3 regions of the Paenibacillus sp. RRE4 genome follow, and region 2 is predicted to be linked to each of the others. Evidence: riboswitches for the same ligand, from Rfam matches in the RefSeq annotation. Region 2 holds a riboswitch; each other region holds the start of a gene.
The links. Region 2 has a riboswitch for S-adenosylmethionine ahead of mmuP (S-methylmethionine permease). Riboswitches for the same ligand answer to the same signal wherever they lie in the genome.

Region 1: another riboswitch for S-adenosylmethionine. It lies ahead of metA (homoserine O-acetyltransferase MetA); the one in region 2 lies ahead of mmuP (S-methylmethionine permease).
Region 3: another riboswitch for S-adenosylmethionine. It lies ahead of Q9R46_RS24490 (methionine ABC transporter ATP-binding protein); the one in region 2 lies ahead of mmuP (S-methylmethionine permease).

Annotation. Positions count from the first base shown of each region.
Region 1 covers NZ_JAUZUT010000001.1:884,547-894,529, forward strand. The annotation lists gene Q9R46_RS04240 (phosphodiester glycosidase family protein) at 1-595, shown strand, start outside; gene Q9R46_RS04245 (MOSC domain-containing protein) at 623-1,309, shown strand; gene Q9R46_RS04250 (ROK family protein) at 1,387-2,265, shown strand; gene Q9R46_RS04255 (HRDC domain-containing protein) at 2,456-3,457, shown strand; gene corA (magnesium/cobalt transporter CorA) at 3,567-4,502, opposite strand; SAM riboswitch class I at 4,961-5,085, shown strand; gene metA (homoserine O-acetyltransferase MetA) at 5,212-6,129, shown strand; gene Q9R46_RS04270 (aminotransferase class I/II-fold pyridoxal phosphate-dependent enzyme) at 6,154-7,338, shown strand; gene Q9R46_RS04275 (trans-sulfuration enzyme family protein) at 7,335-8,516, shown strand; gene mqnC (cyclic dehypoxanthinyl futalosine synthase) at 8,761-9,897, shown strand.
Region 2 covers NZ_JAUZUT010000007.1:111,966-121,948, forward strand. The annotation lists gene Q9R46_RS23570 (ABC transporter permease) at 1-1,332, shown strand, start outside; gene mmuM (homocysteine S-methyltransferase) at 1,469-2,479, opposite strand; gene mmuP (S-methylmethionine permease) at 2,542-3,936, opposite strand; SAM riboswitch class I at 4,028-4,129, opposite strand; gene Q9R46_RS23585 (Ger(x)C family spore germination protein) at 4,270-5,472, opposite strand; gene Q9R46_RS23590 (GerAB/ArcD/ProY family transporter) at 5,469-6,569, opposite strand; gene Q9R46_RS23595 (spore germination protein) at 6,662-8,374, opposite strand; gene Q9R46_RS23600 (methyl-accepting chemotaxis protein) at 8,606-9,526, opposite strand; gene Q9R46_RS23605 (VOC family protein) at 9,826-9,983, opposite strand, start outside.
Region 3 covers NZ_JAUZUT010000009.1:32,490-42,472, reverse strand. The annotation lists gene Q9R46_RS24500 (COX15/CtaA family protein) at 1-34, shown strand, start outside; gene Q9R46_RS24495 (Cthe_2314 family HEPN domain-containing protein) at 289-1,008, shown strand; SAM riboswitch class I at 1,180-1,319, shown strand; gene Q9R46_RS24490 (methionine ABC transporter ATP-binding protein) at 1,441-2,475, shown strand; gene Q9R46_RS24485 (methionine ABC transporter permease) at 2,475-3,134, shown strand; gene Q9R46_RS24480 (MetQ/NlpA family ABC transporter substrate-binding protein) at 3,175-4,011, shown strand; gene Q9R46_RS24475 (DUF2167 domain-containing protein) at 4,149-5,081, opposite strand; gene Q9R46_RS24470 (SDR family oxidoreductase) at 5,330-6,094, shown strand; gene Q9R46_RS24465 (NifU family protein) at 6,171-6,416, opposite strand; gene Q9R46_RS24460 (YuzB family protein) at 6,497-6,751, shown strand; gene Q9R46_RS24455 (NAD(P)/FAD-dependent oxidoreductase) at 6,748-7,809, opposite strand; gene mqnE (aminofutalosine synthase MqnE) at 8,072-9,178, opposite strand; gene Q9R46_RS24445 (HesB/IscA family protein) at 9,625-9,981, shown strand.

The DNA.
Region 1 (9,983 bases), on a different contig from region 2:
AGCGGATGCAAGCATCTCGATGCTCTACACCCCAGAACGTGGGGCCAATGTTGGTTTCAAGGGCGGGACGGCAGTGATTATGGAAAAGGGTGTTGTGACCAAAAAAGTACCGAATACAAACGTGGCGATTCCCAAAAACGGTTCTGTTCTTGTCTTCACAGGTCGAGAGAAGTCCACAGCTGACCGGTTTACGGTAGGCTCCACCGTAGAGATGAATTACAGATATACGAACGCATCCGGTCAGGAAATTCCGTGGCAGGATGTGGTCACAGCTGTGGGGGCTGGCCCGCGTCTGGTGAAGGACGGCAAGATATCGGTCAATCCAGCGGGTGAGGGGTTCAAAGATCCGAAGATTTTGAATGCGTCTGGAGCGAGAAGCGGAATTGCCATCATGCCCGACGGTTCAGTGATGCTTGCTACCGTTTCTGGTGCTACAATAAAAGAATGGGCAGCTGTGATGCAAAAGCTGGGAGCCAAACAGGCGATGAACTTGGATGGCGGTGCATCCTCCGGGATGTATGCAGGTGGCAAGATGCTGACTTCTCCAGGACGGCTGTTAAGTAATACATTAGTGTTTGGTGGTTCTGTTCGATAAAAAGTAATCATGGAGGCATGATGTGGCATGACACCTATACCCGATTCGATTACAGAAGAGGAAAGCACTGCAGTTCTGGCGATTAATATAGGGCAACCTAAGCCATTGCCTGGGCAGAAAAATGAAGTGTTGAGCGGCATTATAAAACATCCTGTCTCCGCCCCGGTGTTCCTGTCATTCACTGGAATGACAGGGGATGCCCAAGCGGATCTGGTGCATCACGGTGGTCCGGATAAGGCTGTTTGTGTATACGATCATAGTCGCTATGCGGCGATTGAGCACCTGATGGATCGTACGTTGGAGTGGGGGGCATTTGGAGAGAACCTGACTGTTACAGGTTGCACAGAAGAAGAGGTTCGCATTGGTGATGTATTTGAATTCGGTAATGCGCAGGTTCAAGTTAGTCAGCCGAGACAACCATGCTTCAAGCTGGGGATAAGATATGATTACAAGCAGTTACCTGTATACTTTCAGGAAAGCGGGCATACCGGTTTTTATTTTCGAGTGTTGCAAGAGGGAGAGGTTGGCCCTGCATCACGTTTTAGAAGAGTTCGCACAGATACTTCATACATGACGATTCTTGAAGCTAACCGGATCATGCATCAGGGGAAACAGGACGTGGAGGGTATGCAGGCTTTACTCTCTATTCCTATGCTCTCAGATAGCTGGAAACAGACATTGCTTAAACGGTTGAACAAGCTTGAGCGCAACTGAGCCCTGCTGAATAGTCCGAACCGCTATATGGATACGGCAGTGTTCCTATTACAAACCAACGTAGGAGTGAGATCAACATGACAGTTTTAGGTGCGATTGAAGCAGGCGGAACCAAATTTGTATGTGGCCTTGGGACAGAACATGGAGACGTTCTGGAACGAGTAAGTTTCCCTACAACCACGCCGGAAGAAACGATGGCTCAGGTTATCTCTTTTTTTGAGGGCAAAGGTATCGAAGCGATGGGGGTAGGTTCTTTCGGTCCAATTGATCCCATTGAAGGTAGTCCGACTTATGGTTACATCACGACAACACCGAAGCCACATTGGGGACAGTACAACATGATTGGCAAGCTCAAAGAACACTTTGAAGTGCCTATGACGTTTGACACTGATGTGAACGGAGCTGCTTTGGGTGAAGCCACTTGGGGAGCTGCACGGGGGTTGGATAGCTGTCTGTATATTACGGTAGGTACAGGTATCGGTGCAGGAGCTGTCGTTGGCGGTAAAATGGTACACGGACTGTCTCATCCCGAGATGGGCCATATTATCGTGCGGAGACATCCCGAAGATTCGTATGCAGGATTTTGCCCATATCATGGAGACTGTCTGGAAGGGCTTGCGGCGGGGCCAGCCCTGAACAAGCGCTGGGAACAACCTGCTTATGACTTGCCGGCAGATCACAAAGCCTGGGAGATTGAAGCGCATTATCTTGCACATGCTCTGATGAATTATGTGCTGATTCTTTCGCCTCAGAAAATAGTGATGGGCGGAGGCGTAATGAAACAGGAACATCTATTTCCGATGGTTCGTAGCAAACTGCAGGAATTGCTGGCAGGCTATGTGCAGCATCCGTCACTTCATGCTGGAATCGATGCATATGTTGTTCCACCAGGTTTGGGAGATAACGCTGGTTTGTGTGGTTCACTGGCACTGGCGAAATTAGCTTTGTCAAAATAAACGCATTTAGGGATTGACGAAATTTACCAATGTGGTATGATGTGAGCAACAGTATAGTACGGTTAATGAGGAAGCACCTCTCTTGCAACGATTTTGCAGAGAGGTGCTTTTTTTGTGCTGTCTGTATAGAGAGACAGAGAGTGCTTTCGTTAATCGAACAGGCTGTATCGTCCAAAGGAGGGAACAAGCAATGGAAGTCTTTTTCATGAACAAATTATCAAGAGTGTCTGAGCAGCATGAGGACATTGCCCAGTTATGGATTGGAGAGGAGGAGAATACCTGGCACTTGGGATGGAGTCGTTACGAAGCAGGGGATCGGGAAGATACGATCTGGTATGAAGGCCATTCGTGGGAAGAGCTGATGCATATTTATCGTCATCAACTTGCCATGCAGATGAGCGAGGGGTATCGTCCATTGATGCATGGGTTATACAACGAAAATGAGGATCTGAAGCTACGCAGTTATGCAGGCCAGCGTCTGCATTGTTTTAGTGAATTATACGGAAATGAGCAATTGTATGAGGATTTATGCACATGGCGCAGGCAAAAAGCGGCTTCGGATCGGAAGGCTCCTTATTTTATAGCAACGAATCGTTTGTTGCGGCTGATCAGTGCTTTTGTTCCACATACGATGGATGAGCTAATGCAACTGCCGGGTGTTGGTGAGAGCAAAGCGGCAGAATACGGGATGGAATGGCTTGACATGATGAGTGGGATCGAGCAATCGAGACCTTTCCCGTTAGACTGGGTATATGTCGTATTGCAAGAAGAAGAGTACGAAAGCTGGTTATATAAGCAGAAAGAGCAGAAGTACAAGCAGGAACTGGATAAATTCATTACGCGCAAGCACGTGCTGGAAGGCATGAAAGAAGGTCAAACCTTAGAAGCGATCGTGAATCGATCTGGATTATCCCGGCGCGAATTAATCGAACTGCTGGAAACACTGGATATGGAAGGCTATGACACGGACTCTTTGCTGGATGTAGAACTGGCTGTTATGCCTGAGACTGAACAAGAGGCGGTATGGAATGCATATGAGGAGTTAGGAGATACATTTCTGAAGCCTGTGTTACATAAAGTTTACGGAGGAGAGCGCCCTGAAGGAGGGAGCCTGGAGCAGGTGTATGAACGGTTACGGATGATTCGCATCCGTTTTCGGAGACATACTGAAACCGAGCGTAATGTTGGTTAACTGAGATACGCCGAGAAGCAGTGATATTAAAAAAGACGAAGTCGTCCCTGTGAAGGAGCGCTTCGTCTTATTCTTTGGAGGTTATGAAATAGTGGGTACTCTGGCCGTTTCAGATCCAGTCTTTTTTACGGAAAATAAAGAACATCGTCAGGCCGAGTGTAATCATCAGGCCGATAACGGCATAATACCCGTATTTCCAGTGTAATTCAGGCATGTTATCAAAGTTCATTCCATAAATTCCCGTGATAACGGTCAAAGGCATGAACACTGTGGTGATCGCGGTAAACACACGCATGATCTCATTCGCGCGGTTAGCGATACTGGACTGGTAGGCTTCTCGCAAGTTGCCCATCAGATCGCGGTATGTTTCAAATGTTTCCGATATTTTTACGGCGTTCTCGTAAATGTCGCTGAAGTATTTTTGCAGCTGATCATCAATGAGACGCAGATCTTTTTTGTTAAGTGTGTTGATGACCTCTTTTTGAGGTCCCAGTACTTTCTTCAGCCACAGAATTTCGCTTCGCAGACCGATAATCTCATTCAGATGTGACTTTTTGGTATGCATTAGAATATCTTCCTCAAGTTTTTCGATTCGCGCTTCAATTCGATCACCAACGGTGAAGTAATTGTCAACGATCAAGTCAACGAGCAGGTAGAGAAGACGATCGGGGCTGCTGATTTCCTGTTCCCAGAGGATCGGCTTCAAGGTGCGCAATTCGCTGACCTTCTGTTTCGTTACACTGATGATAAAGTGTCTACCGAGAAAAAGGTTGACTGCACGCAGGAAAATCTCTTCATCATCAAAACGAATACTGTTGATCACGATAAAATAATGGTTCTCATAAATTTCAATCTTCGGACGCTGTTCTTCATCACTCAAGCAATCCTCAACAGCCAGATCATGCATGGAGAACAGCGGCTGAAGTACAGCCAAATCGTCCACATCCGCATCAATCCAGTAGAATCCTTCTGCTGGTGGAGTCAGCGCTTGCTGAATATCATCCACCGGGATAAATACTCCATTGTTAACCAACCGGATTTTCATAACATCTACTCCTTCTGCACCCGCCGTCTTGGCGGATTTCATCATTAATATGGGCGCAAAAGAACAGATCAGCCGGTCGGCAGCGGAGCCTGTTATCAGGACTGTACTGCGTCATCAATCTATAATCAAACGGAAGAAACGTCCCGCTGCCGACATGCTGATGTCAATTCTCTATGCAGTTGTTCGGAATTCGACTGCCAGTTGGGCCTCGGGTCGCCATCCATTTAATATGTCACCTCTCACATAAGGGCTTATAAACACTTGTCTAGTATACCGCTGGTCTAGGGTGCTTTCAAGCGCAAAAATGTGTCTATTTCACGCTCTGAGGCAGTGTATGACAACGGATGATGAACGGTTCCGAATTTAGGTTCGAAACCAATCAACTGGTTCTTGACGTGAGGGCGGTAATGTTTTAAAGTAAAAGTTAATATATCTGAATTAAAATTGAATACAGCGAAATCTTATCAAGAGTAGGTGGAGGGACCAGCCCGATGAAACCCGGCAACCGGCGATATAACGCACGGTGCTAATTCTTGCAGCGACCAAGCATCCCTGTGATGCTGTTGTAACTGAGAGATGAGAGAGGCGCATATCTGTTTACATATGACCTTTCTCGGAATCCGAGAAAGGTCTTTGTCATATGCAAAGCTTCTCAAAGCGTGATTTTCGCACCAGATGCGACCCATGAAAAAGAAGGAGTCAACTTACAATGCCAATTAAAATTCCCGACACATTACCAGCCAAAGAAGTGCTTGAGAGCGAGAATATTTTCGTCATGGATGAATCTTCCGCGTACAAGCAGGATATTCGTCCGCTCCGTATCGCCATACTGAATCTGATGCCTACGAAGGAAACGACGGAAACGCAATTGCTTCGTCTGGTAGGCAACACACCGATTCAAGTGGATGTTGTGCTGGTACACCCCAAATCCCACACTTCGAAGAACACATCTCAAGAATACCTGGATCTGTTTTATAAAACATTTGATGAGATCCAGCATCGCCGTTTTGACGGGATGATCATTACCGGTGCACCGGTAGAGCAAATGGATTTTGAGGACGTGAACTATTGGGAAGAGATTCAGGAAATCTTTGAATGGACCAAAACGAATGTAACTTCGACGATGCACATATGTTGGGCTTCTCAGGCAGGTCTATACCACCATTTTGATGTACCCAAAGTTCCGCTGGATGAAAAGTGTTTTGGCGTATTCCCGCATACGATCAACAAACCTCATGTTCCGCTGCTCCGTGGATTTGATGAAGTTTTCAACGTTCCACACTCCCGTCACACCGAGGTAAGACGTGAGGATATTGAGAAAAACGATAAACTCGAAATTTTGGCTGAGTCCGAAGAAGCAGGAGTATTCCTGGTTGCCACCAAGGACGGGAAACAAATTTTCGCCACAGGACATGCCGAGTATGATCCGTTCTCATTGAAATGGGAATATGACCGTGATGTTGCCAAGGGATTGGATATCGCGCTGCCGAAGTATTACTATCCAAAGGATGATCCTTCTCGGATACCTCCGGCTACATGGCGTGCACACGCTAACTTATTATTCTCTAACTGGCTCAATTACTATGTGTATCAGGAAACGCCTTACGATATTGGCCCACAAATCTAATCAAGATTACAGGAGGATGCAGTAATGGAAGATAACAAGTTGAAAATTGAAAGCCGTTTAGCTCAAATTGGGTCCATCAATGAACCCGTAACAGGTGCTGTTAACTTTCCGATCTATCAATCCACTGCGTTTCGTCACCCGAAGCTGGGACAAAGCACGGGGTTTGATTACATCCGTACAACAAACCCAACGCGCAAAGTGTTAGAGGAAGCAGCAGCGGCTCTGGAGTCCGGTGATGCGGGTTTTGCCTGTAGCTCGGGTATGGCAGCACTGCAAACGATTTTTGCAATGTTTAGCCAAGGCGATCACCTGATTGTTTCTCTTGACCTGTATGGCGGTACATATCGCCTGTTGGAACGGATTTTGTCACGGTTTGGTGTAACTGCAAGTTATGTAGACACGAACGATCTGGAAGCATTGGAGGAGATCCGTCAGCCGAATACGAAGGCTGTATTCATCGAGACACCAACTAACCCGCTCATGATGATTACGGACATTCAAGCGGTTGCTTCCTGGGCGAAAAAACATAACCTGTTGACCATTGTCGATAATACGCTACTGACTCCATTCTTCCAGCGCCCGATTGAACTTGGCGCCGATATTATTATTCATAGTGCGACTAAATATCTGGGTGGACATAATGATGTGCTCGCTGGATTGATCATCACCAAAGGTGAGGCCTTGTCTGCCGAGATGGCGTTCCTTCATAATTCCATTGGAGCTGTGTTATCACCGAGTGATTCATATCAATTGATGAAAGGCATGAAAACGCTGGCTCTTCGCATGGAACGTCATGAATATAACGCCCTAACGATTGCGAAGTTCCTCTTGGAACATCCGGCTGTAGCTGAAGTGTTCCACCCTGGTTTGTCCGATCACCCTGGATATGAAGTTCAGCGGAAGCAGTCTTCCGGCAATACAGGCATTTTCTCGTTTAAAGTGAAGGATGCACGCTATGTTGAGCCATTGTTGCGTCATATCCAATTAATTGCATTTGCAGAAAGTCTCGGTGGTGTAGAATCACTCATGACGTATCCTGCGGTGCAAACCCATGCGGATATTCCGCTCGAAATTCGTGACGCCGTAGGTGTGGATGATCGTCTGCTTCGGTTCTCGGTAGGCATCGAACATGCAGAAGATTTGATCGCCGATCTGAATGATGCATTGCTGGCAGCACAGCAGGAAGTTGAAGGAGGCGTAATCTCATGAGTGAATCGAGCAACCATAAGCCCAGTAAGTCTGATCTGAAGTTCGATACCAAGCTGCTTCACTTTGGAGATGAAATTGATAAAACAACAGGTGCCTCCAGTGTACCGATTTATCAAGCTTCCACGTTCCATCACTTTGATATCTTTAATCCGCCGCAACATGATTATAGCCGTTCAGGTAATCCGACTCGCCAGGCTCTGGAAGATTACATCGCGTTGCTTGAGGGTGGGGTACGCGGATTTGCATACTCTTCAGGGATGTCTGCAATCTCCAGTGTGTTCATGATGTTCTCCGCAGGGGATCATATGATTGTAACGGAGGATGTTTACGGGGGAACATATCGTCTGTTAACGACTATACTTAGCCGGATGCAGATTGAGACTACTTTTGTTGACATGACCGACATTGAACAAGTCAGAGCAGCAATCAAGCCTAACACGAAGGCCGTATACATGGAGACACCTTCCAATCCGACCTTGAAAATTACGGATATTGCCGCAGTGACGTCTTGGTCCAAGGAGCATGATCTGATTACCATTCTGGATAATACGTTTATGACACCGTACTATCAGCGTCCCATTGAGCTTGGCGTAGATATCGTTGTACATAGTGCTACGAAATTTCTCGGTGGTCACAGTGATGTGCTCGCCGGTCTGGCTGTTGCGCGTACAGACGAGCTGGGCAGACAACTGAAGCAGCTGCAAAATGGCCTCGGTACCGTTCTGGGAGCTCAGGAATCCTGGCTTCTGATGCGCGGTATGAAGACCCTGGGTGCGCGGATGGCTCACAGTGAACAGAGTACTGCCAAACTGGCCTCATGGCTCAAAGGTCGTCAAGATATCACAGCTGTGTACTACCCAGGACTTGAGGATCATCCGGGCCGTGAAGCGCACGAGCGTCAGTCGACAGGTTACGGAGCCGTAGTATCCTTTGACGTAGGTTCAGGCGATCGTGCAAAAGCTGTCCTGAATCAGGTGAGACTACCTATTGTCGCTGTAAGTCTGGGAGCAGTGGAGAGCATTCTTTCGTACCCAACGATGATGTCTCATGCGGCTATGCCAGCAGAGGTACGGCATGAGCGCGGGATAACGGATGGACTACTCCGCTTCTCCGTAGGGCTTGAGGATATTGATGATCTGATTGCTGATCTTGAGCAGGCGCTGCAGGCCACGCTATAAGTTTGAACTATTAGATAGGTGCAGGGTAAGATCGGATATAGCTACCATTCAAACGGTTTTCATATGTCAAAATTTTAACTTATTTTATAAGCACCTTTTCATAAGGTGCTTTTTTTCACATGTAACCTGTGTTACGATATGAGGAGTACCAGAAATGCGATGTTACAGCCACGACTTGCTTTTTGCCAACAAGCCGGGAGGGATCGTCGTATTATTTTCTCTTTACGAGGGAGGCTTTTTTACGATGAGTACGGTAGACCGTATCTTAGATAAAGCCCTTCGGGGCGAACGTTTAGACTTGGAAGACACGATTCAGTTATTTGAGTCTGACGAAGTGGACAAAATCGGGGCAGCTGCCAATGTAATCATGAAACGTATGCACCCTGAACCATACAGAACATTTGTCATTGGGCGTAACGTCAATTACACGAATGTGTGCGACGTATACTGCCGTTTTTGTGCTTTTTACCGCAGACCTGGTTCAGAAGAAGGTTATGTGTTGCCAGATGAAGTGATTTTCCAGAAAATCAAGGAAACCGAAGATGTCGACGGAACCGAGATTCTGATGCAAGGTGGAACGAATCCGAATCTGCCTTTCAGCTATTATACGGACTTGTTGAAAGCGATCAAGGAACGTTTCCCGAATATTACGATGCACTCCTTCTCACCAGCCGAGATTATGAAAATGGTTGAAGTATCCGATGGTCTTACGCTCGAAGAGGTGGTACGTGCCATTCACGAGGCTGGTCTGGACTCCTTGCCAGGAGGCGGAGCCGAGATTCTTGATGACCGTACACGCCGTAAAATCAGCCGTCTGAAAGGTTCATGGCGCGACTGGATGGATGTGATGCAGACTGCTCACCGAATCGGTATGAATACTACAGCTACAATGGTTATTGGTCTGGGTGAATCCATGGAAGAGCGTGCGCTTCATCTGATGCGTGTACGTGAAGCGCAGGATGAGTGCATTGCGAATAAGTATGATTCGGAAGGCTTCCTCGCTTTTATTCCGTGGACATTCCAGCCGGACAATACGAACCTTAAGCTGGAGCGTCAAACTCCACAGGAGTACCTGAAAACAGTAGCGATCAGCCGTCTGGTGTTGGATAATATTAAAAACATCCAATCTTCTTGGGTCACAATGGGACCTGAAATCGGTAAGAAATCGCTCGAATTCGGCTGTAATGACTTCGGTAGCACGATGATAGAAGAGAATGTTGTATCCTCTGCCGGCGCGACCTACAAAGTGAACATTGAATCCATTCTTCGTTTGATTCGGGAGTCTGGTTATATTCCGGCACAGCGCAACACCCGTTATGAAATTCTGCGTATGTTTGATGAAGAAAGCATTGTGCCTAAAGATTTCGTAATGCAGAACTAATATCTACATTTATAGCACTATAGTTTTTAATTTGTGACACATCATGTGAAGTAAATATGAACCCGTTCCGTGTCATAGTGCCAAAG
Region 2 (9,983 bases):
ATTGTTGTAGGGCTGCTGTTACTCGTCTTAGTTATTGCATTTGTCGTGTTATACGCCAGAAAATCTCGCATGATCCAGCCTGTTCAGGCCATTCGTTATGGTATGTCGGAGAGCGACAATGTACGCATGATGCGACGAATGAATTCACCGCTAGCACATATGGCTTCATTTGGAAAGTTGCCTATTTCTTGGGTTATCGGCGTACGCAGTTTGGTCAAAAATGGAAAAAGATCTGTCTTAATGATATTGCTGACGTCGGTGGCCGCTTCCGTCCTCGTCTTCGGATATACTGTTCTGACCAGTATTACCGGAATCAATCAGACGGCAGCCCAATGGGGGTATGACAATGCTAATATTGCCGCGGTGGTCGTAGACAAAACGACATTTCCAAAAGCAACACTTCAACGTGTACTGGAAGAAGATCACCGCATCAAAAATGTGGGCTGGCAAGGAAACCTTACCGGCGTTATTCCATCCGAAGTTTCGGCAAACCATACAACCCGTCCGTCGATCAGTCTTTATTTGGGTGTATTGGATGGGAGCTATAAGGACTCCGGATTCGAAACGTTAAGAGGAAATAACCCTGAACGCGAAAATGAAATTTCAATCGGAGTCAGTGTTGCCAAGATGTTAAACAAGGATTTGGGAGACCTTATCGATCTTTACGTTGAAGGAGAGAAGCGCACATTCATCATTTCGGGTATCTATCAAGCGATCGCAAACATGTCGGTATCCGGGAGAATCACCGTTCAGGCGGTTAAGAGCGTAAATCCAAGTTACAGTGACGTAGATGCTGCCTTTATTAATGTAATCGACCCATCACAAGCAGGGGCAATCGCAGCCCAACTGAATGAGCGGTTCAGAGACTCTGCTTCCATCGTCACGCAAAAAACACTGCTGGATTCCGTTTTCAAAGAAGCATTAAACATTCTTATATATCCCATGGCTCTGATTGGTCTACTGTTCATCATGGTTACCTTTATGATCATCTTCAGTACCTGCCGGATCAGCATTCGCAAAGAGAACAAGACGTATGGCATCTACAAATCAATAGGTATGACATCCGGCAGTATTCGTTCTTCCCTCACGTTTGGTGTCGCGTCGTTATCCCTGATCGGTTCAATGTTTGGCATTATTGCGGGCGTCTATCTTCTTCCCCGGTTACTTGAACAAGTTCTCTCGGGATATGGAATCGTACACCTTCCCTTGGTTCTGGATGGATGGGGCATCCTGCTATTCGCCTGTTTGAGTATATTGGCAGCAGCAATCGGATGCTGGCTGGCATCCCTGGAAATTCGCAAGGCATCACCACGTATGTTAGTTATTGAATAACCTAAAAGGAACCTAAAAAGAGCCCTTACCTATTTAGAAAAAGGTAAGGGCTCTTGGAGATTATATAAGTTTTTTATGTTTATATACATTCTATGTTCTTATTCAGGTTTGTTCTATAAAAATTTCGTGCTACTCACTAACGCCACTTCTTCGCCAGCTCACTAATCTGATACGGTGTTGTCCGGCAGCATCCACCAATAATCTGCGCACCAGCGGCAACCCATTGTTCCGATGCGTCCTTCATGCTTCCGCAGGAACCTTCGCCGCTCCATGTTTTGGTCTCGGCATCGTAGGTTTCACCTGAATTCGGGTACACGATGATCGGTTTATCGCTACCTTGGTGAAGAATACCAATGGCTTTCGTGACCACTTCCATCGGAGCGCAATTCAGGCCGATTGCCGCAATCTGCGGTTCAGAGCCAAAGGTCTGTACGCATACCTCAAGAGGTGTGCCCTCGCTAATGCTTGTCCCATCTTTTAACGAGAAAGAAAGCCATGCATGAGTATCGGGAAACTCCTTAAGTAATTCTACAAGAACCCGAGCCTCTTGTAGCGAAGGAATTGTCTCAAATGCCAGAATGTCAGCTCCCGCTTCAATCAGCGCAGCCATGCGAGGTCGGTGAAATGCAGCAAGTGTCTCATCCGATACGCCGTAATGTCCCACATATTCGGAACCATCCGCCAGATAGGCACCGTACGGGCCAACAGAACCAGCAACGACAGGTCGCGGACGACGTAGCTTGTCGCCACCAGTGTGCTCACCTGTACGATGTTCACGTTGCTCGTTCCCCGCGTTCTCGACATGTTCCGATGTCGCTACCGCAGGTTGTCCAGTTGAACCTTCTGCACCTGCTGTAGCTCTTTGCACTTCTGCCCATACCTCATCTCTCGCTTTGGCGGCCAGCTCTACTGTTTTGCGAATCAGATCCAGTGCAGCCTCTTCTCCAATGCCACGCTTGAGGAAGCCCTCCACTGTCGCCTGATAACTGGAGGTGATTGTGCAATCTGCCCCTGCACGGAAATAATCAGCATGCACGTTCACGATAACATCCGGGTTCTCCAGCAACACTCGTGCAGACCAGAGCGGATCATCCAGATCACAGCCATGCTGTTCAAGTTCCGTTGCCAGTGCACCATCCAGAATCATAATCGGATACTCGTCCAGAATACGTTGAACCACATTTATATCATTCGTTTGCTCTCGTTGAGTCATGAAGTCAGCCCTCTTTTCTTCTTCATACGATCCGTCCAATAATACACAATGTAACACAAAATAATGAATGGAATACCACAGTATAGAGCAATCCGCTGCGTCGGGTCAAAAGCGATACCGATACAGGATGCGAGGCACAATACAAATGAAACGATAGGTACGATTGGATATAATGGCGTTCGATAAACCAGGTCTTTCACGTCATGCCCTTCCCGCAGATACTGCCTACGGAACATATACTGAGATATACTGATGCTCATCCACACAGCTACCACAGCAAGACCTGAGATCGAAACAAGCGTAATATAGACGGTTCCCGGCGCAATGATGCTGGATAGTAACGCCAGCGCACCACCAGCCATACTAAGCACGAGTGCATTGAACGGTACACCGCGTTTGGTCAAACGGGCAAACCATGGAGAGATGGTCTTTTTATCCGCCAATGACCAGAGCATCCGCGATGAAGCATATAACCCCGAATTGGCTGCGGATAGAATTGCCGTTAAAATAACAAAGTTCATGATGTCGGCTGCATAAGGAACACCGATTCGCTCCATGACAGCAACGAACGGACTTTCCAGCACACTTGCATCTGACATCGGAAGCAATGCTGACAGAATAACGATCGTGCCAATAAAGAAAATAATCAAACGCCACAGCGTGGTATGAATGGCTTTCGGAATGGTTTTTTCCGGATTTTCCGTTTCGCCTGCGGCTATACCAATCAGTTCCGTGCCTGAGAAAGCAAAATTGACAGCCAGCATCGTCATCAGGATCGCAGTCGCTCCATACGGGAACCACCCAGACGCTGTAATGTTGGAAAAGAACGGAGCCGGTTCAGCATTTGCCATCGGAATAATACCAAACATAGCGGCGCCACCAAGAATAATAAAGATAACAATCGTCATCACTTTCACCAAGGAAAACCAAAATTCGGATTCGGCAAAAAGTTTTACCGTGAACGCATTAAACAGGAAGATCATCAGCGCGAACAGCGCACTCCAGATCCAGACGTTCACAGACGGAAACCAGCGCTGCATAAGCAGTCCCGCGGCTGTGAATTCCGATCCAAGCGCTACGGTCCAAGTCAGCCAGTACAGCCAAGCCACCGTGTAACCTGTTGCTGGTCCAATGTATTTAGCCGCATAACTATGGAATGCACCTGTCTCCGGCATATGCACAGATAGTTCGCCAAGACAGAGCATCACCAGATACACCACCAACGCACCGATCAGATAGGACAAAATCGTACCGAGCGGTCCCGCTTGTTGAATGGTATACCCTGAGCTAAGGAACAGTCCTGTTCCGATGACGCCGCCAAGAGAAAGCATGACCACATGCCTCGTTTGCATTTTTCGCTGAAATTGACCCTTTTCGTTACTGTTCTCCATATAACCTGCTCCCTGCTTCTTCATCCAGAACAAACAAAAAAGACCCACTCTTCCCCAAGAGTGCGCCGCAACTGACAAATAAAAACAAACGCTCCTATCTATCAGGCTTTCACCCGCTGGAATTAGCACAGTATCCTTCAGATCTGTTGCTGAGGTTTCTAAGGGCCAGTCCCTCCACCTCTCTGGATAAGAAAATGATTTTGTATAACTATATCGACTGTTGTCAAATGTGTCAACATTTAAATAAAGACTACGTGCGACCCAAGCATAGCTTTCAATCTCCTCGTTGCCAAAATTAATATATTAAGCATCTCGGCTGGGGAGTATAGTAAGCTACTCTGTCGAAGAGCCCGGATTCACAATGCTCGTTTTGATCTCATAGGTAATAGGTACGGTCGCAAACACTTCATCCCAGTTATCTTTTACCTTTTTCCAGATTTTTGGATAATGGATTCGGAGGCTGTCCCGAAAACCGGCAACGTCGGCTTTATAGGTATGCTGGAGTTTGTAGAGCATCTGATCAATCTGTTGATCTACGATTTTGGCAAAATCCTGCTCCAGTTCCTTTAGATAGGCTCCTTTTTCTTCTTTTTCAGGCGCGCGCCAATCCTCCATTAGCCAACCTTCTGACTCTGCCTTGACGTGGAATGAGATGTCTCCATGAACTACCTTCGGAATAATTTTTATAGTTTTTTTCTTGATCTCATAGAGAATCGTGAAGCCTTCCTTACTATATGTTTTGATAACCCCGCCTGCCTTTTCCTCAGGCTTAATCCAAGATAATGCTTCCAGGTCGGTTTGGCTAAGCTCCCCGATAAATTTCGTTGTTTTGGCTTTAAAGATGCTCCCCCCTGAAAATTTATCCTCGCCATATGCATTCAACACATTTTGAAGCAAAAAGCTGGAGCCAGACTGCATCTCTGCATCCAGTTTGGCAAGGGAAACAGGCTCCATAATCTTATTGGATATATACGAATTATTTGTAATACCCGTAAGATAGAAGGCTGGAATCCGGGAAGGATCTCTAGAAGTAAGCACATCCACCGCACGGTGATGGCTGATTAGTACAAGGCAATTGGGTCGAATATCGTTATCCCGTAGCACAAAATCAAGCAACTGTTGTAATCCGTACTTTTTGGCAACATCCTTGGAAATGACAATCACTTTCAAATGGTGACCAATCAATGGACGATCTCGGCGAAGGGCGAATTGACGAAAAATTTGAAGCATCGAATCCCCGCTAAGTTGTTCGTTGGAGTAGGATGATTTGCCAGAAGAAGGTGAACCGCCTTGATCACTCTGCTGGCTACTTGATTTTCCGGGGGCGATCTGTACCGTTGCAGTTACGTTGTTTTCTTTGGGGTAATGCCCTCCTTGGGCTGATATATTTTTCTCGAATTCAGTTTCATGACCAACATCAATGCCAAGAGCAACATATAGACTTAAATCCTCAATCTCCCGGCTACTCCAGCATCCCGAGATGAGGCTAAGAATCAGTAACGCACAGGTGATACGCAACCACCGAATAGGAATCATGCGTGTTTACCTCCCTTTTTTCGAATAATGCTAAGTAGCAGCAATACCAAAGGCATAATGGCAAACAAAACGACAGATGCATTACCCAGCATGTCTCCCAGTGCAAATGTTTCATAAATATTTTTCGGAATTGCGGCTGCCAAATAAATAAACGGCAGAAGACAGTACATAATGGTGCGCATCTTTTTAGCTTTAAACAGATCACGAATTCCCACAGAAGCGCAATAATGAGTGATGGCGAAGGTAGAGAAAATCTGCAAAATCCAGATGACCAGCAATAACGACTCGAAGCGTTCAAAGATTAGACCCTGAATCTCAAAACTTCGAACCAGATCGAGCGTTGGCCATGTTCTCGTTTTGATTCCATCCAGAGACAAGCTGCCCACGACCATTACGACTGTAATTAAATAGATGGCTGTGGATATCCCGATTCCCCAAGTCATGGCCTTATTGCTTTTCTTCGGATTTTGCATATATGCCGTAATGACCAGCATCACTTCATAACCTGTGTATGAGAGCAAGGAAGGCTTCAAACCTTTAACAACAGGCGTGATGCCCTCTCCGAGTACAGGTCTGAGATTACCAATCTCGAACAACTGATTACTAAGCAAAATTTCCATCACAAATATGACCAAAGTAATCGGCAAAATGATCTCAAACACACGCACGATGACTGGAAGTCCGCCGGAGATCAGATAGATTCCAATCCACATAAACACCATCACAATGGCCCAAGTAGGTGTACGCTCCAGCAGATACATTCCGGTAACCTCAGCCATCACCCGGATTTCGAAGGCGGCTATCACCATAAAATAAAGAATGTTGGCACAGCCGAGTATGTAAGCAAACCAGCTCCCCGTGATCTCCCGGGTGAATTGAAAAACGGTTTTATCCGGGAATCTTCGACACAAGGTCACCATTATAATACCAACCCCCGTAATGATAAGCCCTGAAAGGATGATCGAAATCCAAACGTCAGGTGTTCCAACCGCTTTGCCCGTTGTCCGGGGGAGTGTCAATATGCCTGCACCAAGCATATAATTGACGATAATGACGGCAGCTTGTGTCGTGCTTATTTTTACTTGGGAGTCATTCACTTTTTTTAGCACCTCCTGCCATCTGTGAAATGTACGCAATCATACTGAACTGCTCAGAACCTCTCTGCACGGAACTTCACTTCGAACAAACATTATTTCTTCCGATCTTCATCGGTCGGATTCATCATGTCAGGACGTCTTCTCATCATATTCAGCGGGGCACGAATGACAAAATCCTTCCAATCACTCAAGTGGTACGGAACCGCTGGTGCAATATAAGGCACCCCGAAGCTGGAGAGTCGGGCCAGATGTGTGCACATGAGCAGGAAGAACATGACCACACCGTACAACCCCATTACCGCAGCACTGAACATAGCGGCAAAACGGAGCAAACGGAGCGTCAATCCCGCACTATACACTGGGATGGTGAAGGACGAAATCGCTGTGACCGCCACGACAATGACCAGAAACTGGCTGATAATGCCTGCCTGTACTGCTGCCTGCCCGATGATCAGACCCCCAACGATTCCCATTGCAGGTCCGATCGGTTTGGGCAGACGAATGCCGGCTTCCCTTAGAATCTCAATGGAAAGCTCCATAATCAAAGCTTCGATAATCGAAGGAAAGGGCACACCCGAACGGGTTTCAATAATCGTCAGCACCAGTTTCGTTGGAATCAGACCTGGATGAAACGAAATGAAAGAGATATAAAGCGCCGGAGCTAGCAGGGCTAGCATAGCTGCCATAAAACGTAGAATTCGAAGGAATGTACTTGGAATCCAGCGTTCATAGTAGTCTTCTGGAGATTGGAGCAGCATGCTGAACGTAACCGGCACAACCAGAACAAACGGGGTTCCGTCCAGCAAAATAGCGACGCGCCCTTCCAATAAAGCACCGATTACGCGATCAGGCCTTTCCGTATTCAGAATCTGCTGAAAAGGGCTCAGGGCATCATCTTCGATCAGTTGTTCTACGTAACCGGACTCCAGCATCGCGTCCATATCAATACTTTTCACACGTTTCATAACCTCGGTTACGAGTTTAGGGTCGGCAATATCCTGAAAATAAGCAATAGCCAAGTCCTTTTTAATCCGGCTACCCACTTCAAGCTTTTCTATAAATAAACTCTGATCGCTTCCATAACGTCTTAAAATCCCCGTGTTATCACTAAGCTCCTCTGTAAAACCGATACGCGGTCCGCGTAGCAATCCTTCCGATAAGGGTTCATCCACCCCGCGCGTCTTCAATCTGGAAGTTCCGATTAGCATAGCTCCCGGCAGGCCATCCACTAACAAACCGTTTTTCCCCACCAATACACCCGATGCAAGTTCTTGAAGAGATTGTGTCTCCTGAATTTCACTTACGGGAAGAATTTGAGTTTTCAGATACGTGGACAGGAAGTCTTCTTGTTCAGGATGAAGGAAGCTTTCCTGTTTGAGCTCAGGTATACCCTCGATCATTAAAGGTTTGATTAAATATTGGTCGATCAGATCTGTATCCGTAAGCCCTTCGGTATACATAATCGCTGCTCTCGTGTTCGTTCCCCGAATGGTGAACTCTCGAATATGTACATCTGCATTTTTGCCAAACGTCTCTCGAACCGTAATCAGGTCTGTCGTGTGTATTCCAGTTAACTTAATGTTGGCATAGTGCCCCGTTTCCGTCCCTGGCCCGATGCCGGCTTCCGCTGGTGAAATGTCCTTCGGAGAAGAAGTCATTTTATTTTTGCGTGAGAAGCTCCCCCGCTTGATCGCCATATGGAACCAATTGGTCGTGAAATATAGAATAATCGGTACGATGAACACCATAAGTGCCTGTGCCCAGATGGTCCATTTCGGTACATAAGATAAAATCGTTGACCACACCCTCCATCCCTCCTTCCTTCTGGTAAAATCAAACCACAGGTATTCCCGGCTTATTGTGTCCTGTTTACCCATAAAAATTCCGTGATTTTGGCAGGAAATGCAATGGAACACTTTCTTGTCTGATGGTTAACGACCACGTTTGACTTACGGGGATTATGATGCAAACAGCAAAAAAACGACCCTGTCATGAGCACAGAATCGTTCTGGAATTCATACCATATTTATTTTCGCTTACACAATTCGGGTTACATGCTGTGCCTTATCATCCAGTAAATGAGCCGCGGCCGCGATCGTTTTGAAATCATTTAACGCAATCTCAATTCTTTCGTGACTCTGTTGCACGTAGTCCTCTACCTTTTTCGTACCATTTGTAATATTGGTAATCTCTTTGGTAATGCCGGTTACGCTGTCTCGAATCTCGTTAATTGAATTCTCCACCATGGCTGACAGCTTGCGTACTTCCTTCGCCACAATATCGAATCCTCGGCCGAACTCTCCTGCATGTGCAGCCTCAATCGCTGCATTTAGCGCGAGTAGTTGTGTCTGAGAAGAGATTTCACGAATGGTTCGCACCACTCCTTGAATGGAGCCAGCCTGTTCTTGCAGATGCGTTAGAGTAGACTGGTTAGCTGTAGATACTTCCGAGATGTAAGAAACGCTGGACATTAGTTCATGACTCCGACCAATTCCTGCATCCGCCTGCTCATTCAGCTCTTGAGATAATGCCTTCAATTCCTGAACGACGGTTGTAATGTTATTTTGTCGGTTCGTAATATCCGTAGCCATCTTGCAAACGCCAAGCACCTTCTGATTCGACGCATCAAACACGGGCATATATGTAGCTTCGAGCCATATCGATTGGCCTTTAGCATCCATACGCTCAATTTTGTCCTGAAAGCTGTTTCCAGCCAAAATACTTCTCCAGAACTCCTCATATGCCGGACTATCTGTAAATATTGCAAAGCATAATTGCCGATGCTGCATTCCATACATCTCTTCCTTGGTATACCCCATTCTTGAAGCAAATACATCGTTCACGTATGTAACCCTGCGGTTTAAGTCGAAGCGAATAATCGCCAAACTTTTCTCCATTGCCTTGACCACTAAATCGTCCGTCACCTGATCTTGCCGCCCAGTCTCCAATAAAGACATCCAAATCCCCCACAATCCGTCCCATAGTCAATAAAGTGTTGCATTTAATTACTTCATGCCGTTCATGATAGATGCATTCATGCGATGCGTTGACTCCTAGTAATGATACCCGAATTCGGGACTTTTGGATCACTAAATTGCACGAATCCCAAAAAATATTTTTGTGTGTACATACAACCTTCATACTCTGGGTCATAATTCACGATCTGTGGGGATATAGAGCAACATAAAAAGCAAGTTATGGGTATCATAACTTGCTTTTTTTTGGCGACTTTATTCTATATAAGTTGAAAAAAAACTTAGAAATCATGTACCGTTACACATAACTGAATGACAACGCCAAACGGATCACGGACGATCCCATATCCGGGGCTGAATTCATTCCGTTCGTAGGGCACAAGTACCTTCACACCCTCATGTTGTGCCAACACCTCGTACAGTCGATCCATTTGGCCTT
Region 3 (9,983 bases), on a different contig from region 2:
ATACAAGCTGTACCGCCCGGTGAACCGTTTCTAAATAAATAATTTTGTGTAAAAAGTAAGTTTATTGCATTGTCCTGTAGCTGCGCTGGGCCATGTTGGAAAGTCCACCATCCGGTGATGTAGATCATTGGAGAGGTGGACTTTTGTTTGATGTCGGAGGTAGCAGGGCAACCTAAATCAAGTTGTCTTGATTAACCGAACTCACATAGGGTCTGATTCATCTTCAGCTGTTCAACAGCTGTGAAAACATATATATTTTGCATCATCAGTGGAAAGAGGAGGTCTTCTATGCTACGTACGTTACTGGGAGAAAAGCCACGAGTGAATCAAGGGAAACTGAAAGAAGCCATGGATACCATGGCGTTTACACTGGAGTCTTTTGAAAAACAAATGTATGTGGATCATGATCCAAACCATGATTATCGGAAGTTGTATGTGTGGACACAGGGACTAATCTCCTCTTTGGATGAACTGGAGCAGAGTTATTTTGCATCCGCACATTTTCGTAAAAAAGTGGTTGCAGGCTCGACGGGCGATATGAGTTCTGCTGAGAAAGCAGAATACGCCCGGTACGTTTATTTCTATAAAGATGCGTTTATTCGATGTTTCGCGATTCTGGACAAATTAGGTACGGTTTTGAATGAAGTTTTCCAACTGAATACATCGAAAACAAAAGTACATTTCTCCTATTATACCGTTCTGAGGCAATTCGAATATTATCGGGATCATCATGAATTGGCACAGCAATTAATTAAAATCAAGGAAGCATACCGAGAACCGATGAGCAAATTGCGAAAGCGGCGTAACATGGAGATTCATTACATGAATTCGGAAATGCAGGATGATTTGTGGCAGTTACATCAGACGTTGCGTGGCAAAGTGAAGCTGGAGGATCTGGATCAGCATCTTCTTGAGATGCAGCAAGGGGTAGATATGGTCTGTGAAACACTGAATATGGCCTATCGATACATTAATCGAATCTGGCGTAAACAGATTTTGAAACACTAGATGTAGCAATGGTTTTAAATAATACCATTTGACAAATCGGAATACTTTGATTATACTGAGTTCCAGATCAAATCTTACATGGAATCGTGTCTTTAATACAGCATTTGATGCAGTTCGGTCATTATACATGATGAACTACATGAATCTATATAATCCTACAACTTTATATTTCTCTTATCGAGAGTGGCGGAGGGACAGGCCCGATGAAGCCCGGCAACCGATCAACGATGATGGCATGAATGGTTCTCATTGTTGATGTTAGGTGCTAATTCCTACAGAATCATGTTGCACATGATTTTGGCAGATGAGAAGGTCATTTCACGTGAAGAGCCATCTTTGTATCTGCAAAGGGCTCTTTTTTTGCGTAGAACGGGGAGTTTTCCCTTCCTTCGGGTAAAGATATATGTAGGTGATGGGGAAGGAGCAGTATTAGTGATTGAATTGGTTGGATTAACCAAAACATACGGCAGACGTGCTAAAACAACGACGGCGTTATCACACCTTGATCTGAAAATTCAGAAGGGTGAGATTTTTGGAGTTATTGGTCACTCGGGTGCGGGGAAAAGTACCTTGATTCGATGTATTAATTTACTCGAGCGCCCGACGGAAGGTGAGGTTTGGGTTGATGGCATTAACCTGACCGAGCTTAGCAAAAGTGAATTACAGCAGCAAAGACGCAAGATCGGTATGATCTTTCAGCATTTTAATCTGCTGTCTTCTGCAACGGTATACGACAATGTGGCTTTCCCTTTAAAACTGGTCAACACACCTAAGGAAGCGATTGATCGTAAGGTGAAGGAAATGCTCGCTCTGGTTGGTCTGGAGCAACATAGCAGTAAATATCCGGCACAGTTGTCCGGTGGACAGAAGCAACGGGTAGGTATAGCACGGGCACTTGCGAGTGATCCGAATGTTCTTCTCTGTGATGAGGCTACCTCGGCACTTGATCCGCAAACCACCAATTCGATCCTGAAGCTATTGCTGGATATCAATGAAAAGTATAATCTGACGATTGTGCTAATTACTCACGAAATGCACGTTATTCAGAACATATGTGATCGAGTGGCTGTTATTCATCAAGGTGGTATCGTGGAGCAAGGTCCGGTGACGGAAGTGTTCCTGAAACCGCAACATGCGATCACACGGGATTTTGTCTCACGGGACAGCGAAGGTGGACTGGCACTGGAGGAAACGGTTATGGAAAATGCTGGAACGGAGTTGCCGGCAGGTACTTCTTCCAAGTTGGTGAAGGTTTCATTTCTTGGAGATAAAACCTATGAGGCGATTCTGTCGAGAACGGTTCGCAAAACAGGTGTGGATTTCGCAATTCTGCAAGGTACAATCTCTACAATCAAGCAGATTCCTTATGGTCAACTGACGGTGCGTTTTGAAGGTGACTCCGCTGCGATCCAGCAAACCTTGTCTGAACTAACCGCAGAAGGACTTGATGTGGAGGTGCTTCGATAATGGATTTTTCCAAAGTGCGCTGGGAAGAGGTCGGTACGGCCTCCATTGAAACATTGCAAATTCTAGCTGTATCCGGTTTGTTTACTGTTCTCTTGGGTTTGCCGCTTGGTGTCATTCTGTTTATGACAGGCCGCTCGGCTGCACCTAGTTCAAAACTGACCTACATCATATTATCTGTTATTGTTAATATTTTACGTTCGGTACCTTTCATCATATTAATTGTTGCTCTTATTCCGTTTACGCGTACGCTGGTGGGCACCGCTACAGGTGTGCTTGGTGTCATCCCACCGCTGGTCATCTCGGCTGCTCCGTATTTTGCGCGTCTGGTGGAGAATACTTTACGTGAAGTAGACCGCGGTGTCATTGAAGCAGCTCAGGCAATGGGGGCATCTACGGCTCAGATCGTCAGACGGGTGTTGTTACCCGAGGCTTTACCGGGTTTGCTTGCCGGAATTACAATCACCATCGTTACGCTGGTGTCCTATACGGCCATGGCGGGTATGGTTGGCGGTGGAGGTCTGGGCACACTAGCCATTAACTATGGATACTACCGATATCAGAATGAGATCATGATCATTTCCGTAGTATCCATGATTATTCTGGTTCAGCTCCTGCAGATGATTGGTGATCGTCTGGTCATTTATTTCACCCGGAAATAACAGATAGATTGAAAAATAAAAATGCGAAGGGGTTTTACAGATGAAAAAATGGTCTATTATTTTACTCAGCTTGATGATGATTGCCGTGCTCGCAGCTTGCGGCAACAACAAGAAATCGGACAGTGGTGCGGATAACGCAGCAGGTGCTCCGCGTACCGTTGAATTGAAAGTCGGCGCTTCGCCTACACCACATGCTGAAATTCTGGAAAGCATCAAACCCGAGCTGGAAGCACAAGGCATTCGTTTGCAAGTGGTGACGTTTAACGACTATGTGCAACCTAACCAACAGCTGGCAGATAAGAAACTGGACGCAAACTTCTTCCAGCATCAGCCTTACCTTGATACAGAGAACAAAGAGCGTGGTTTTAACCTCGTTGCTGTGACTCCAGTTCACGTTGAACCTTTCGGTGGTTACTCCAAAAAGATTAAATCCCTGGATGAACTGAAAGATGGCGCTAAAGTGGCTATTCCAAACGACCCTTCGAATGGTGGACGTGCACTCTTGTTGCTTGCGAAAAAAGGTCTGATTACCCTCAAAGACGATACAAACATCGCATCCACTAAACAAGACATTACAGCGAATCCGAAAAACCTGGAAATCATCGAACTGGATGCAGCCATGATGCCGCGTCAGCTGGATGAAGCCGATCTGGTATTTATCAATGCCAACTATGCGCTGGAAGCAAACCTCAATCCATCTAAAGATGCGTTGCTGATCGAAGATTTGCAAGGCAATCCATATGCGAACATTCTCGTGTCCCGTGAAGATAACAAAGATGCGGATGCTATCAAAAAACTGGCAGAAGCTCTTCACTCCGAAACGGTGAAAAAATTCATCAAAGAACGTTACCAAGGTGCAGTTGAACCTGCATTTTAAGATCAACATGCAGCTACCTTAATGTCAAAACCCCGTACATCTCATAACGAGATGTACGGGGTTTTCCTTTTAAAATCGAATGCATTAAGATCTCTTATATTTATGCTTTATTGGTAAAATAATAACATTTAGCGTTGTTAGTCAGTCTCATTTTTGTGTGTAAGTATATTGCTTTCTGTCGATTCTGTTTTCAATGATGAAGCAATGAAAGTCTGATGTTTCTGTCTGCGGCGTATCGTGAAAAATGCAAAAACAACGGCGCTGGCAGCAACGATGAAGATCAAGCCTTTTAAGAGTAAGGTTAGCCGTTCTGTTTTTTTGGTAGTAGCAGCTCCATCTCCACCTGGAATTAAGTTGATGAGGCTAAGCTTAGATTTTTTATCTACGGAAGCATCGAATTCTTCGTATGTATGACCTTTATTAATTTTAACATGTTGGAGCACCATTTCTTCGAATTGCTGTCGGCTTTCTTCAAAATAATGACTCGGGGTTACAAGTATGACGCTAATATAACCTTCCCGTGTTAAAAAGTTTACTTTGTAATTTACTATTCCGTTCTGCAATAGAGGATCTCGCCATCCTAAGGAATAGCGTAATTGATGTTTGCTATCCTCATACGTAGGCTCAACATCCCAACGCAACACGTAAGAGTCATTTTCTGTGCTCGCTTTCTCCTGCTGTCCTTCAGGACTTCGTTTGTGACTTTCTAAGAGTTCATCGGCATCAAGGTCATTTTTGTCACGATCATCGATATATCCGATGTTATGAATCTCAAATATGACATTCCAAGGCGAATCCATATTCATGCTATAAATAGAGCCAATTTCGCTACCGTTCGGAGCAGGTGGATTCTCCGCCATAAACCGCTTAGTATTTTCTTCGTCGAAAAAAGAAAAACTTTTTGGGATGTTGATTGAAGCTATACCGTTTAACGATATTGTTGCGGGGCCTTTTTGCCATTCAAATCTGTCAGCTGAACTGTAACTTTCTGCATCAGCTTTCAATGTTGAAATTAGAAGTGTGGCAAGGAGAAATAAAGTGAAGCCAATGGTAAAGCATTTCTTTTTCATTTCAGCAATCCCTTCAAACGATGTAAGATTTACACGTTGTTATTTATTATGTTTTATCACTATATGATCATAATGACTTAACGAGAGTATCACAATATTTGGCTTTTGGACAAGATATTTCTGGTGATAAAGGAGAGATTAAAATCCAAGAAATCAACTGGAACAGATTGTGAGCACATGCAAGTTGTGAGGCAAGCCTAAATCTTTTATACTGAATGAGTGACTGCTCTTTGAAGAGGGGGATGAACGTGAAGGGAAAGATTGCCCTCATAACGGGAAGTGCCAAAGGCCTTGGTAAAATGACAGCCCTCAGACTGGCGGATCAGGGATGCCACATTGCCCTTAATTATGTGCATAGCAGAACAGAAGCCGAATCGTTGCAAGCTCAGATTGTCGCCAAAGGGGTGCGCTGCATTGCGGTTCAGGCGGATATATCTAAAGTAGAAGAGATACACACACTCGTTACAGAGGTAGAGACACAGCTGGGTCATGTAGACATTCTGGTGAATAATGCCGGCCCGTTTGTACGAGAGCGTCGGGTGTTTGCAGATTATTCTGAAGCTGAAGTGCAAATGTTAGTGCAGGGCAACCTGCTCGGGCCAATGATTCTGGATCAGCTGGTTTTGCCGGAAATGCGCCGCAAGCAGTGGGGACGTATTATTCATTTTGGCTTCAGTCACGCGGGTGAAGCAAGATCCTGGCCTCATCGTGCCGTATATGCTGCTGCCAAGGTAGGTCTGGTTTCGTTTACCAAGACTCTTGCGGTTGAAGAGGCCCCTTATGGGATTACGGTCAATATGGTTTGCCCCGGAGATATTCGTGGTGCGAACAAAGAGAAAACAATTGATGAGATTGCGGGCATAACCGATAAAGAAACACCAAGAGGTCGGCCTGGTAGTGGGGAAGATATTGCGCGAGTGATCACGTACCTGTGTCTGGATCATTCGGATTTTATAACAGGCAACATCATGGATGTATCTGGAGGACTTGATCCGATCCGGCCTACAATCTGATGGAATTACAAAAAAAAGAGCCTCTCGCTTCTTGCGAAGCGAAAGGCTCTCTGAGGTTTATTTCGTGAAGGATTGATTAGAATACTTGTACGACTTCTTGTACACCCTCAACTTCTTCAAGAAGGGCGCGTTCAATCCCGGCTTTTAAGGTAATGGTGGAGCTTGGGCAACTGCCGCAGGCACCGACCAGTTTCAGCTTAATGATGCCGTCCTCCACGTCGACCAGTTCCACGTCACCGCCATCGCGTTGCAGGAACGGACGAAGTTTATCAAGCACATCAGATACCTCATCATACATGGTGCTTTGTGCGTTTTCGCTCATATTGTTCAACTCCTTTCCTTCCTATATTATATTACAAATGACCATAAATTAAAATGGTCAAACAAAGCAGGTGAACTGAAATGAGACCAATTATTGAATTTTGTGCTAACAATATGCATTTTGGCACGGATGAAGTCATGGATCAATTGGATGAAAATCCGGACTATGACGTGATTGAATACGGCTGTTTGACCAATTGCGGTCAATGTTATATGACTCCTTTTGCCTTGGTCAATGGTGAAGTCGTAACCACAGATAAAGTAGAAGATCTATATAACGCCATTCTGGCCAAAATTGCCGAAGCGGATGCCTGGGACGCGCTGGATCTCGATTAACCGAGATGGCGTTTCGACATCCAGAGCACGCCGCTTTTTAAAATACGAGGCACTCGTCCCATCATGGACGTTTTGCCCATCAGCCCAAATCCAGCTTTCTTGCCAAGCGCGCCAAGTGTGCCGCGAAGCTTAAGAGGCTGCGGATTGGGCTTTTCGCCTTTCCAGAGGGCATGCTGAATATGAGCGATCTGTTCACCCTGAACCTCCGCAGCCTGACCACTTGGTGCATAAGGTACACTGGCACAGTCACCTACCACGTAAACGTCGGTATACTCCGGAATCTGATAATACTCATTTAATACGACACGACCTTGCGGGTCTTTCGTTACATCTAGGTCTTGAACGACTTTCACCGGTTGAATGCCTGCCGTCCATACGACAGCATCCGTTTGAATCTGTTCATCGCGGTTGTAGATCGCGTTAGGCTCGACTCGTGAGATAGCAATATGTCCTCGTGCTTCAACCTGATGTTCGCCGAACCATTCGTGAACATAAGAGGAGAGACGTTGAGGGAATGCGGATAATACACGTTCACCGCGATCCAGAATACTGATATTCAGGTCGGGTCTGCTTTCACGTAATTCGGCAGCCATCTCAACACCGCTTAAGCCGCCGCCCACAATGTGGACATGCCCATAAGCTTTGACTTCATTAAGACGGAGATACGTCTCACGTGTTTTGCTGAAGCTTTGTATTGTGCAGCTGTATTCCTCGGCACCGGGCGTGTTGTGAAAACGATCTGTACAACCTAGTCCAATCACAAGCTTGTCATATTCAAGCGGTTCCTGACCTTCGAATTCAATCTGACGCTGCTCCAGGTTAATGGCTGTAACTTCACCGAAACGGTGTGTTACTTTCTCATTTACCGGAAAATGGATACGCAGGTCGTAATCCGATACTGTTCCTGCTGCGAGTGCGTAATATTCGGTCTTCAACCCTTGAAAGGGGCTTCGATCCACCAATACAATCTGCGTATCTGACGGGATTTTACCTTCCAAAAGTTCCTTGATGATGGTGAGGCCGCCATAGCCGCCTCCAAGAATGACGAAATTTTTCATGACTCGGCTTCCTTTCTGCATCAGTCCCACTGCTGGGGCTGTAACCTGCGGAGCAGCTATGTCTTTACATAGCTACTCCGTGTGTTGTTTTGGTTTGAATAATTTGAATAATTAATAATTAGAAAATAAAAATTTGAAATATGAGACCACAGTTAAGCATCACTCTGATAAAACGTCCCTCTAATTGAAAGAAGTATCGTTCTTTGATGAGTGATGCTTCTGCTGCTGTAACCCTTGCCTAGATCGATGAGACTAATCAGAGCTATTCGTAAACTTGAATTTCATTGTAGAACGTATCACGTTCTACAGGGATGCGGCCTGCACCTTTGACAAGCCAGATCAGCTCTTTGCGTGTTAATCCTTCCGGTGTAAGCGCGCCGGCAGCGTGGCTGATTTTTTCACGTACAATCGTACCATGCACGTCGGATGCCCCAAAGCTGAGCGCAACCTGCGTCAGTTGTGGGCCGATGTTAATAAAGTAAGCTTTTACGTGCTGAATGTTATCCAGCATCAAGCGGCTGATCGCAATCGTTTTGAGGTCCTCATAAGCGGAGTTGCGGCGCATAATGCTTGCAGATTTGCTCTTTGGTTGCATGGACAGTGGAATGAACACCATAAATCCGTTGGTTTCGTCTTGAAGCTCACGAATCTGTGCCATATGGTTCACGCGGTCCTCATAGGACTCAATGGAACCATATAACATTGTAGTATGTGTACGCATGCCGAGCTCATGAGCTGTGCGGTGCACCTCAAGATAACGATCCACGTTGGCTTTGTCTACACGCATTTTTTTGCGGTATTCATCCGAGAGAATCTCAGCGCCGCCACCAGTCAGTGTTTTCAAGCCGGCTTTTTGCAGCTCCTGCAGAACTTCCTTGATGCTCAGGCCGCTAATGCGAGTGAAGAAGTCAATCTCTGCCGCCGTGTAAGCTTTCAACGTGACATCCGGATATTTTTCGTTTAAAGCACGCAGAGAATCGACATAATATTGAAAAGGAACATGGTTGTTATGTCCACCTACAATGTGGAACTCACGCACGCCTGGATGAATATGCTGTTCCACATAGTCGATCATTTCCGGACCGGATAACGTATAAGAGCCTTCCTCACCCTGGTCTTTGCGGAAATTACAAAATGCGCAGCGAGCTTCGCATACGTTGGTGAAATAAAGGCTCATGTTCTCAATAAAATAGACTTTCTTGCCGTTCTTCCGCAGATTGGCCTCATTGGCCAGCTGGCCCAAAGTCAGCAGATCATCTGTTTGATACAGATATACGCCGTCTTCTACGCTCAGCCTTACGCCGTTCTGCACTTTCTCAACGATTTCAGCCATTCTTTTGTCGGTGAACGGTGTTACCAATGTAGACATGCTGTTTCCTCCTGTTCTTTACCGGAATTCGAGTTGTGGTATGTTGAACCATTAAACAGAACTACATAGCAAAGATGCGGTCAACTGCCGCCTTCCTGTGAAAGACTAACTCTTATTACCCGGTGCAGCGTGTGCTGCAATCGAAAAGTTTATTTTTTCAAAAGGAGTCAAAGTGACTCTATATGCATTGGGGACTGAAAACCAGTCTCGAAATGTGAAAAAAATTACAACTCCATATATGACCAACATCCGAATATCTCATGACAAAATATTGACATTTTCAGAGTGACCACCTATCCATTATAAACCTCGTGCCGCAGGGGTTCAATACACTGGGAAGAAAAAGGAGTTCAGGGGGAACGCGGAAGCGGACAAACATGACTTGAGCCCCTTGACGGGGTGGAGTATAATTTAAGGAAGAGTGATGAAAAGGAGAGTGACCTGGCATGATTAATATCAGCGAAACGGCTGCAGACCGATTGAAAGAGATGCTTGCACAGCAAGAGACCCCTGGAATGTTCCTGCGTCTTGGCGTAGCACCGGGCGGTTGTACCGGATTTTCGTACGCCATGGGCTTTGACGATAAAGAGTCCGATGAGGATATATATATGGACATTCATGACATGAAAGTTGTTGTGGAGAAAGAAAACGTGAAATATTTGAATGGTCTCGAAATTGATTTCGAAGAATCCGGCATGTCCGGCGGTTTCACCATTCACAACCCGAACGCAGTAGCCACTTGCGGCTGCGGTTCATCCTTCCGTACACGTGAAGAAGCAGGGGTACCGGATAAAGATTGTTAATC